One region of the Sphingomonas sp. SORGH_AS_0879 genome, then DNA from elsewhere that is predicted to be linked to it. Evidence: riboswitches for the same ligand, from Rfam matches in the RefSeq annotation. Region 1 holds a riboswitch; the other holds the start of a gene.
The links. Region 1 has a riboswitch for cobalamin ahead of QE379_RS16985 (DUF1636 domain-containing protein). Riboswitches for the same ligand answer to the same signal wherever they lie in the genome.
Positions count from the first base shown of each region.

Region 1 (5,258 bases):
TGCTGGAACGGTCGCGCGCCGGGGCCGGGGGGCAGGTGGTGATCGCCTGTCCGATCACGCCGCGCATCGCCAATTTCGACGATCTCGATCCGCTAAGGCTGGAGCCGCAGGTCGACCTCGTCATGGTCCGCCCCGGCGAGCCGATCCCCGATGCGGCGATGATCGTGCTGGCGGGGTCCAAGGCGACGATCGCCGACCTCGCCTTCATCCGCGCGCAGGGTTGGGATATCGACATCGCGGCGCATCATCGGCGCGGGCGGCCGGTGCTGGGGCTGTGCGGCGGATACCAGATGCTGGGGCGGAGCGTCGCGGACCCGGACGGGATCGAGGGGCCGGCGGGCCGGGTCGATGGCCTGGGGCTGCTGAACGTGGAGACGGTGCTGACCGGCGAGAAGACCGTTCGCCCCGTCACCGGCGAGGCGCTCGGGGCGGGCTTTTCGGGATATGAGATCCACCTGGGGCGCACGAACGGCCCCGACACCCTCCGGCCCATCGGGCATCTGGCCGATGGCCGGGCGGAGGGCGCGATGAGCGCCGATGGGCTGGTTGCGGGCAGCTATATCCACGGTCTGCTGGGTGAAGCGGCGCAGCGCGCGGCGTGGCTCGCGCGGATCGGGGTGGAGGGGGCGGGGCCGGATCACCGGGCCGATATGGACGAAGCGCTCGACGCCATCGCCGCCACGCTGGAGGCGCATGTCGATGGCGACGCGCTGCTGCGGATCGCTCAGGGCAGGGAATAGAGCGCGGCGGCGAGGAGGAGGGCGGTCTCGGTCCATTCGATCCCCGCGCCATGCACGTCGCCGGTCATCCCGCCCAGCTTGCGCCGGAACCAGAGGAAGAGCGCACCGATGGCGAGCGGCAGGGCGGCCAGCGGCGGCCAGAAGGCAATGATCGCGGTGACGACGACGCCCGAGAGGATCAGGTCGAAGGGACGCACCGCCCGCGCCACCATCGCCCCCAGGCCGCCGGGTCGGAGCGGCGGGAGGAACCGGGCCCAGACCAACGGCCCGATCCGCGCCGCCGCCGGGATCAGCGCGATCCATGTCCAGCCTTCGGGCGGCACGCGGTGGAGCAGCACCAGCTTGGCGAGCAACTGCATCACCAGCGCCACCACCCCGAAGCTGCCGATATGTGGATCGGCCATCACCGACAGCAGCCGCGACCGGTCGCCATGCGCCGCGCCCAGCCCGTCGCTGACATCCGCCAGCCCGTCCAGATGCAGTGCCCCCGTCACCCAGACCCAGGCGATCAGCGCCGCCAGTGCCCCGATCCACGGATCGACCCGCGCCCCCAGCCAGCCCGCGCCCGCGACGATCACCCCGATAGCCAAGCCCGCCACCGGATAGAGCCGGATCGCCCGCGCGAAATCCTCGGAATCCGCCTCCACCCGCGGCATGGGCAGGCGGGTCAGGAAGCCCAGCGCGACGACCAGCGTCCTCATGTCGTGACCAGCCCGGTCACCTGCGCCGTGCGCGGCACGCCGTCCCACACTTCCAGTGTCAACAGGCTGGCATAGGGCAGGGCGAAGGCCCAGACGGCGCGGAAGTCGAAGCCGCACAGCACATGCAAGGCGGCGCGCATCGCCCCGCCATGGGTGACGATCAGCGTCGGTTCGGGGCGCAACTCGGCCAGGGTTCCCGCGACCCGCGCCACCAGATCGGACCAGCGCTCGCCGCCGGGGGGCGGTGCGGCGTCGGGGTCATGCCAGAAACGATCGAGCGCGGCCCGGTCGATCGCGTCGGGGGCCAGTCCGTCCCAGTCGCCAAAGTCCAGTTCGCGCCAGCGGGGATCGATTTCGGCCGGGCCGATCGCCTCGGCGCAGGCGCGGGCTCTCGACAGGTCGGAGCCGATCCGCCGCACGACCTCCACCCCGCGCGCCCGGTCGACACAGGCGGCGATGCCCCGTGCCGTCGCCGGGCTGTCGGTGCGTCCCAGCATCCGCCCCGTCAGTTCGGGCTCGCCGTGACGAAGCAGATGGAGGCGGAACCCGGTCACGCGGTGGCGACCCCCGCTTCGGCAAAGGTCGCCATGCCGTCATGCGCGGCCAGCGCCGATCGGATCACCTGCACCGCCACCGCCGCGCCGCTACCCTCGCCCAGCCGCATGTCGAGCGACAGGATCGGCGTCAGCCCCAGCCGGTCGAGCAGTCGGACATGCCCCGGCTCGGCCGAACAATGGCCCGCCAGGCAATGGGCGGCGATGCCGGGATTGGCGAAAGCGAGCGGGGCGATCGCGGCGGTGCCGATGAAGCCATCCAGCACGATGGGTACGCGCTTCGCCCGCGCGGCCAGCACCGCGCCCGCGATCGCCGCAATCTCCCGCCCGCCCAGATGGCGCAGGATTTCAAAGGCGCTGCCCAGATGGTCGCGGTGCAGGGACAGGCCATCGGCCACGGCGACAGCCTTGCGCGACAGGCCTTGCGCATCGACGCCGGTGCCGGGGCCGACCCAGTCGGACGCATCGCCTCCAAAACTGGCGGCGGCGAGCGCGGCGGCGGGGGTGGTGTTGCCGATCCCCATCTCGCCCAGCACCAGCAGGTCGGCATCGCCCACCGCTTCGGCCCCGGCGTTCAGCGCGGCGAGGCATTCCGCCTCGCTCATCGCCGGTGCGGTGGTGAAGTCCATGGTGGGCCGGTCGAGATCGAGTGGCACCACCGACAGTGCCAGCCCCGCCGCCGCCGCCAGCGCGTTGATCGCGGCCCCTCCGGCGGCGAAATTGGCGACCATCTGCGCGGTCACCTCCGCCGGAAAGGCGCTGACCCCGCGCGCGACGACGCCGTGATTCCCGGCGAAGATGACGGCGCGGCCCCGTTCGATCCGGGGACGCTCGCGGCCTTGCCATCCGGCGAGGAAGATCGCGATCTCCTCCAACCGGCCCAGCGAGCCGGGGGGCTTGGTCAACTGGCCCTGCCGTGCCGTCGCGGCGTCGCGGGCGGCCGCATCGGGTTCGGGCAAGGTGGCCAGTGTCGCCTCGAACGCGGCGACGGTGGGGAAAGCCTTCATTCGACGACGAATCCTTCGGGCGGCGTGCGGGTGAGGAAATGGCCCTTCACCCCTTGCGGCCATTGCTTGTACGGCACCTGCCCCCAGTCGCTGGCGGCATAGGCCCGCGCATAGTCCAGGATGGCGCGGGCGGCATCGTCATCGGGGGCGAACTTGCCCATGACATAGCCGACCTTGCCGGGGCAGCGCAGATGGACGGTGCAGAAGGACTGGCAGGCGAACAGGCAGGGCATCTCCTCGACCGCCACCTCGGCATAAGCGGGGTCGGACGCCTGGACGCGGCGCAACGCCTCGACCAGCAGCGCGCCGCCGCGCTTGCCCTCGTCATTCTCGCGCACGTCGTCGGACAGGCGACAGGTGTTGCAGGCGACCACGGCGGGGCCGTTGGTGGCGGGTTTCAGCATGGGAAGGACTCGGTCACGGGGCATTCTCCACAAAGCGCCGTCGCCCGCGCGAGGGGAAACCCCCGTCCGTCCGGCACACCCTGACCGGTCGAAGGACGACCGCGACGGGCAGGTCTCCTGGCTCGCGGGTCGGGGCCGGTCCGCCGCCTTCTCGGGGGTGTTCTGCCCCCAATGGCGTGATGGCGAACGGCTCGCCGCTTACAGTTGCAGGGGCAGCCGGGGCATCGCACCCCATTCCCTTTTCATCCCCCGCCAAGGGGAACCTGTCGCGGGAGGAGCGATAGGCGTGTGGAGGAGGGGAGGCAATTCTTTCCTTCCGGCCCCTTCCTCCTCTTTTCCACCCCGGCGCAGGCCGGGGTCCAGGCGCCGTTCGCGATGTGGTGCGCTCCATTGTGCGCCGAAACTGGACCCCGGCCTGCGCCGGGGTGGTGCGCACGATATGCGGAAGAAAGTCACTCCTCGCCGCGCAGAGCCTTCAGGAAGAACGCATATTGCCGCCGCATGGCATACGCGACCGGGCCGGTGGAGCGCCCGGCGGTATGCTCGCCGCCGGGGACGACCAGCAGGTCGAAATCCTTGTCCGCCTTGATCAGCGCATCGACGACCTGCGTCGTGCTGGCGGGATCGACGTTGGAATCCTGCTCGCCGACGACCAGCATCAGCTTGCCCTGCAACTGGTGGGCATGGACCACGCCCGAGGCGTCCAGGTAACTCCGGTCGACCGGATAGCCGAGCCATTGTTCGTTCCAGTCGATCTTGTCCATCCGGTTGTCGAAACACCCGGCATAGGCGACCCCGGCCTTGTAGAATTCGGGGTGGAAGAGCAGCGCGTTCAGCGTGCTCTGCCCGCCCGCCGAGCCGCCATAGATGCCGACGCGGGTGATATCGGCGGCGGGGTCCTTGGCGTTCAGCGCCTTCATCCAGGCGATGCGATCGGGAAAGCCGCTATCGGCCAGGTTCTTCCACGCGACGTCGTGAAAGGCCTTGGAGCGGTTGGCGGTGCCCATGCCGTCGATCATCACGACGACGAAGCCCAGATCGGCGAGCTGCTGCATCCCCATGACCTTGTCGCCGCCGGAGAAGGCACCGAACGGCCAGAAGCCCTTGGGCACGAAACTGTCGTGCGGCCCGGCATAGATGTTCTCGATCACCGGATAGCGCCTGGCCGGGTCATAGTCGCGCGGGCGGACGACCAGGCCGTAGATATCGGTCTTGCCGTCGCGGCCCTTGGCGGTGAAGCGTTCGGGCGGGCGGAACCCGGCGGCGGTCAGCGCGGTGATGTCGCCCTTTTCCAGCGTCTGGATCAGGTGGCCATCGCGGGCGTCACGCCATTCCATCGTCTCCGGCAGGTCGGTGCGGGAGAAGACGTCGACGTAAGTGGTCATGTCGGGAGAGAAGCGGACTTCGTGAGTCGCATTCTCGCGCGTCAAGCGGGTCAGGTTGCGGCCATCGAAATCGACCCGGAACCAGTGTTTGTAATAGGGGTCTTCGCCGGGGACGAAGCCGCTGGCCGAGAACCAGATTTGCCGCTTTTCGTCATCGACGTGTCCGATGTCGCGGACCAGCCAATGGCCCTTGGTGATCTGGCGCACCACCCGCCCGGTCGCGCCATCGACCAGATAGAGATGCCGCCAGCCGTCCCGCTCCGACGCCCAGAGGATCTCGCGGCCCAGCCCCTTCACGTCGTGCGACCAGATGCGGTCGCGGAAGACGAAGGTCTTCGCGGTTTCGGTGACGGCGGCATGGGCCGCGCCGGTGTCGGCATCGACCGCGATGATCTTGGCCTCGCCGAAGCCGCGTTTCAGGTCGTCAAAGGCGAAGCTCTTGCTGTCCGCGCGCCATTCGGGGGCGG
Region 1 is NZ_JAUTBJ010000002.1:3,633,412-3,638,669, reverse strand. Features, by position in the region: gene QE379_RS17005 (cobyric acid synthase) at 1-740, shown strand, start outside; gene cobS (adenosylcobinamide-GDP ribazoletransferase) at 725-1,441, opposite strand; gene QE379_RS16995 (histidine phosphatase family protein) at 1,438-1,995, opposite strand; gene cobT (nicotinate-nucleotide--dimethylbenzimidazole phosphoribosyltransferase) at 1,992-3,002, opposite strand; gene QE379_RS16985 (DUF1636 domain-containing protein) at 2,999-3,406, opposite strand; cobalamin riboswitch at 3,496-3,688, opposite strand; gene QE379_RS16980 (S9 family peptidase) at 3,859-5,258, opposite strand, start outside.

Region 2 (5,258 bases), 570 kb from region 1:
CCTCGGCAAAGACCGCCAGCGCGGTCGTGCGGGTGCGGTATCGGGGCGCGATCCCCTGCGTATCGAGGAAGCGGCCGGGATCGAAGACGAAGGGATCGACCGCATCGACTTGCGCGTCCGACCCGAAGTCGTTCTCATGGGTGAAGCGGACCAGATTGGCCTCCCCGCCCACCACCAGCGCGTTGGCGATACCGGGAGCGAGGCCGGTCCGCCACGTCACGCTCGCCTGATCGCCCCATTGGGTCTGGTCGTGACGGATGCCGTAATTGCTGCTGCGCCGGATCGTGCCGGGCGTTCCCGTCGAACCGCCCGCGCAACTGCCGCTCGCCGCGACCCAGCAATAGGTCTCCAGATTGCGCCAGAAGCGATCGCTGGTCAGATAATAGGCGATGTTGGACAGGCTGATCACCGCACTCGGCGTCCAATCGATCTGGACCGAGGCGCGGTCGTCGCGGAACCGCATCCGCCCATCACCGACATTATAGTTGCGGTCGCGTACCCGAAGGTCGAGCCGCCCGTCGATCAGCGGCGTCCCGAAATAACCGATCGGCCGCTGGTCGCCATGATCGCCCCGCACCGTGACCGCGAACATCGGCGAGGGCGTCCATTTCAGCGTCCCCGACAAGGCGACGCTGTCCGAATGCCCGCGATCGACATAGCCGTCCGAACGGCGATAGCTGGCATCGACGCGGTAGCCCAGCGTCTCCCCCAACGGTCCACCGATCCCGGCGGCGGCGCGGACATTGTCCTGTGCGCCATAGCCGATCTCGGCCTGGCCATGGGTCTGCGCGGTCGGCTTACGCATCACGACATTGACCGCACCACCCAGCGCGCCCTGTCCATAAAGGACCGAGGCGGGACCGCTCAGCACGTCGATCCGCTCGACCATCCAGGGGTCGGTCGGGAAGGTGATCGTCCCCGCCGCCGGGAACAGCCGCACCCCGTCGATCAGTTGCAGCACCGATCCCTGCCCCGAAAATCCCCGCGCCGACAAGGCGGTGCCGCCATTGCCGGGATTGGCGACGCTGGCGATGCCCGGCGCGCGCGTGGTCGCCTCGACGATCGACAGGTCGCCCCGCGCACGGATCGTGTCACCGTCGACCGAAGCGATGCTGGCCGGCGTCTCCAGCGGCGTCAGGCCCAGCCGACTGCCCGTCGCATTGGGCGTATCCAGCGCCTGTTTATCGCGTGTGCCGACGACCAGCACGGTGGCATCCGCCCCCTGCCCCTCTACCTTTTGCGCCCAGGCGGGTCCCGTCCCCAGGACAAGCGCCGCGCCACCCCACAGGCCCAGATGGACCGCTCCGAATCTGTAATGATATAACATACAATTGCCCATAGCGTCTCGTCGCAAACAAGCCGAGGCTTTTCCGTTCGTCTCCGAACGGCCGGATGCCATGCGTACTGGACGCTCTTCCGCACTCGCCATGGCAAACCATTGCGCCTCCGCCATCGTTGGCGTCGCTCGTCGGAAAAGACCTTAGCCTCGGCCATCCCCTGGACCGGGCATGAGCGACCTGACGCCGGCAGGTCTCCTGGCTCACGGGTCATCGCGGCATACGCGCCTTCCCAGGTCACCCCAGTGGCTGGACCGGCCATCGCCGCCCCGTGCGTATCCGCTCACCGCTTACAGTTGCAGGGACAGCCCCGGATTCGGGCGGTCGCCCGCCCTCACCGCGTTCCCTTTTAATCCCCCTTGTCGGGAGAACCGGCGCGATCATTGCCGGATTATTCCGGCGTCGCATCGGTAGGGGCCTGGCGGCAGCGGCGTCAAGGGTGATGAGCATGGCGCCGAACCGCGCTATGGCGGCGTGATGGCACGCAAGACCCGCTATCTGACCGCGACCATGGCCGATGGCTATGTGAAGACGATCGGCCCGACCGCCGCGCCCTTCACGCATTATTGGCGGATCGTCGCCGATCTGGGCGGTGGTCGTACCGAAGTCTTCTGGGGCCATGCCAAGTCGCGCAAGGACGCCAAGGCGAACGATGCCGCCATGGCCGAGGCGATGCGCCAGCGGGGCTGGCTCGGCTATGCGTTCGAGGTCGTCGAGCTGGTCGAGTCCGGCGAACCGCCCGAAGACATGGCCCCCTCCGGCGGAAAGACGCGCCGCCGCCGCTGACCCGCCGACCCCAAGATGATGATTTTGTCATGATGGGGGTTTACGCCCGCGCACCTCATGACTATTGCGACTGCATATCAATAGAAGATTGGGGAACAACATGCTGGCTGGTTCGGCATTGAAGACGCTTGCGCTCGCTCTGTCGGGGGTGGCGGCACCGGCGCTGGCCGAGGGGGCCCGGCCCATCGTCGCGGACCGTGCCACGCCGTCGACCGACAATGGCGCGGGGGACCAGACCGGCAACGACATCGTCGTGCTTGGCAAAAGCTATGGCCGCGAGGTCGGCAAGACCGTGACCCCGCTCAAGGACATTCCCAACACCGTCACGGTGATCGAGCGCGACCAGATCGAGGCGCAGAATCTGTTCACGCTGGAAGATGCGCTGACCGCGACCAACGGCATCACCGTCAACGGCGTGGGCAGCGAGGACCCGTCCTATTTCTCGCGCGGTTTCGCGATCAACAATTACCTGATCGACGGCGTCCCGACCTTCGCCCTCGCCTTCCCCGCCGTGGTGCCCGACCTGTTCTTCTATGACCGGGTCGAGGTGCTGCGCGGTCCCGCAGGGCTGTTCAGCGGCGCGGGCAATCCGGCGGGCAGCATCAACCTGGTCCGCAAGCGTCCGCTCGACACCGCGCGGGTGCAGGCGGTGGCGGGGCTGGGCAGCTTCGACAATGTCCGGCTGGAGCTGGACGCGTCGCTCCCCGCCAGCGAGCGGCTGGGGTTCCGCTTCGGGGTCATGGGCCAGGATCAGGACCAGTTCTTCGACACCGCGCACCGCAACCGCGTCGCCGCCTATGCCACGGGCGCGCTCAAGATCGGCGAGCGCACCACCCTGACGGTCGGGGGCAATTACGACCGCTTCCGCCCCGCGATACAGTCGGGCCTGCCCGGCTATGCGGGCGGCAGCGACGGTAGCGACGGGCGACTGCTGTCGGTCGATCGCTCCACCTATCTGGGTGCGGACTGGAACCGGTTCGAATCCAGGACGTGGAGCGGGTTCGCCGAACTGGCGCACCGGGTCAGCGACCGCTGGACGCTGCGCGCGACCGGGCTCTATACCGATGTCGATCGCATCGACATCTACAGCTATATCGGCAGCCAGCCGGTGACCGCCGCCAATCAGGGCGTCACCAACCAGATCGCCTATCGCGGCGACAGCAAGCAACAGACCCGCGCCTTCGACTTCAATGCGATCGGCAGTTTTCCGCTTTTCGGCCGCGACCAGACGCTGATCCTGGGTTGGGATTATCAGGCCAGCTCGGGCACCTCCTATTATACCCGCCTGTCGAACTTTGCGACGATCAACGTCTTCGATCCCGTCTCGCCGCCCGAACCGGCGCTGAACCCCTATGGCCCCTCGGCGCCCTATCGCGTGCCGGGCACCAACCGCTTCGTCACCCAGGTCTATGGCGGCAGCGCGACCGACGTGGAGCAATATGGCATTTACGGCCAGATGCGGCTCAGCCCGGTCGCGGGCCTGACCCTGACCGGCGGCGGGCGCGTGACGTGGTGGGACACGACGATCCGTACCCTGCTGGTCGCCTCGGGCACGATCCCGGCCCCGACCCGCTATGGCTTCAACGGCCGCTTCACCCCCTATGCGGGCGCGGTGTGGGACGTGACCGGCGACTGGAACGTCTATGCCAGCTATGCCGACAGCTTCAGTCCGGTCAGCTCGGGCGGCCGCCAGCGCCCCGACGGACGCCCGATCGAGCCGCTGGTCGGCGACCAATATGAGGCAGGGACCAAACTGGCCCTGATGGACAAGCGCCTGTTGCTGTCCGCCGCGGCCTATCAGATCACGCAGCGCAACCGCACGATCAACGACCCCGACAACCTGCTCATCGTCTATCAGCTCGGCAAGGTCCGCGCACGCGGCATCGAGGCGGAGGCATCGGGCGAGATCCTGCCGGGCTGGCGGATCAATGGCGGCTACAGCCTGACCCGCACCAAATATCTCTCCGACATCAATCCGGTGGTCGAGGGGCTGACCCTGACCCCGATCATCCCCGAGCATATGGTCAAGCTGTTCACCAACTACAAGCCGCAGGGCGGCGTGCTCCAGGGGGCCAGCCTGGGCGGCGGGATGACCTGGTTCAGCGAGACCTATGGCGGCGCGGCGGCGACCCGCAACGCGCAAGGGGCGTTCGTGCCCTCCACCATCGTCCGGCAGGGGGCCTATGCCGTGGTCGATCTGCGCGCGGGCTATGAGGTGAACCAGCGGCTGGGCCTGTCGGTCAACGTCAACAATGTGTTCGACAAGACCTATTATGCCCGCATCAACTCCACCGCGCGCGGCAATTATTATGGCAGCCCGCGCACGGTGTTCGCGACCTTGCGCTACACCTATTGAGCATCGGGGGCGGCGTTACGCGACGCCGCCCCTCCGCGCCAGAAACCGGCGGATCGGCTTGTCCCAGACGCGAAGCGCGATCATGGCGAAGGCGATGGTGAACAGATAGAGCGACACCGCGACCATCGCCGTCATGCCGCTGCTCGCACGCTCGCTCGCCACCCAGTTCATATAGACATACACGAACGGATAATGGATGATGTACAGCGGATAGGAGAGCCGCCCCGCCGCCCGGCACAGCGCTTGCGTCACCCGGCCCCCGTCCGAATGCCGTCCCAGGATCAGGATCGCGGGAAACAGGAACAGCACGCAGGCCGCCTGATAGACGCCGTTCCACTTCACCCCGCCCTCCTCCGGCAGCACCGGCGCGGCGAAGACCGCCAACAGGATCAGGCTCAACCATCCAAAGCCCAGCCGCACGCGCGGCAACCGCTCGCCCAGTCGATAAAGCAACAGCCCCGCCAGGAACGGATAGGCCAGCCGGACCGGCGCGCCCCAGAAATTGGCGAGCCCCCAGCCCGTATCATAGGAGCCGAGCATCAGTGCCGTCGCGGCGGACACCAGCGCGGCGATCGCGGTCAACCCGACCAGCCAGGGGAGCGTCAACCGCCGCAATACCAAGGCATAGGCCAGATTGGCGATATATTCCTGAAACAGCGTCCAGGCGGGCGCATTGAGCGGATGGCTGTCCCCCAGCCGGTTGGGCAACGGCCCCGACGGCAGCGCCAGCAGCCCCGCGACAAAGGCCAGCGCCACCAGCATCCCCGATGCCTGTTGCC
Region 2 is NZ_JAUTBJ010000002.1:4,205,152-4,210,409, forward strand. Features, by position in the region: gene QE379_RS19490 (TonB-dependent siderophore receptor) at 1-1,327, opposite strand, end outside; cobalamin riboswitch at 1,508-1,728, opposite strand; gene QE379_RS19495 (hypothetical protein) at 1,815-2,123, shown strand; gene QE379_RS19500 (TonB-dependent siderophore receptor) at 2,242-4,479, shown strand; gene QE379_RS19505 (acyltransferase) at 4,495-5,258, opposite strand, start outside.
Region 2: it holds a riboswitch for cobalamin, as region 1 does, so the genes downstream of both, QE379_RS19490 (TonB-dependent siderophore receptor) here and QE379_RS16985 (DUF1636 domain-containing protein) in region 1, are expected to answer to the same signal.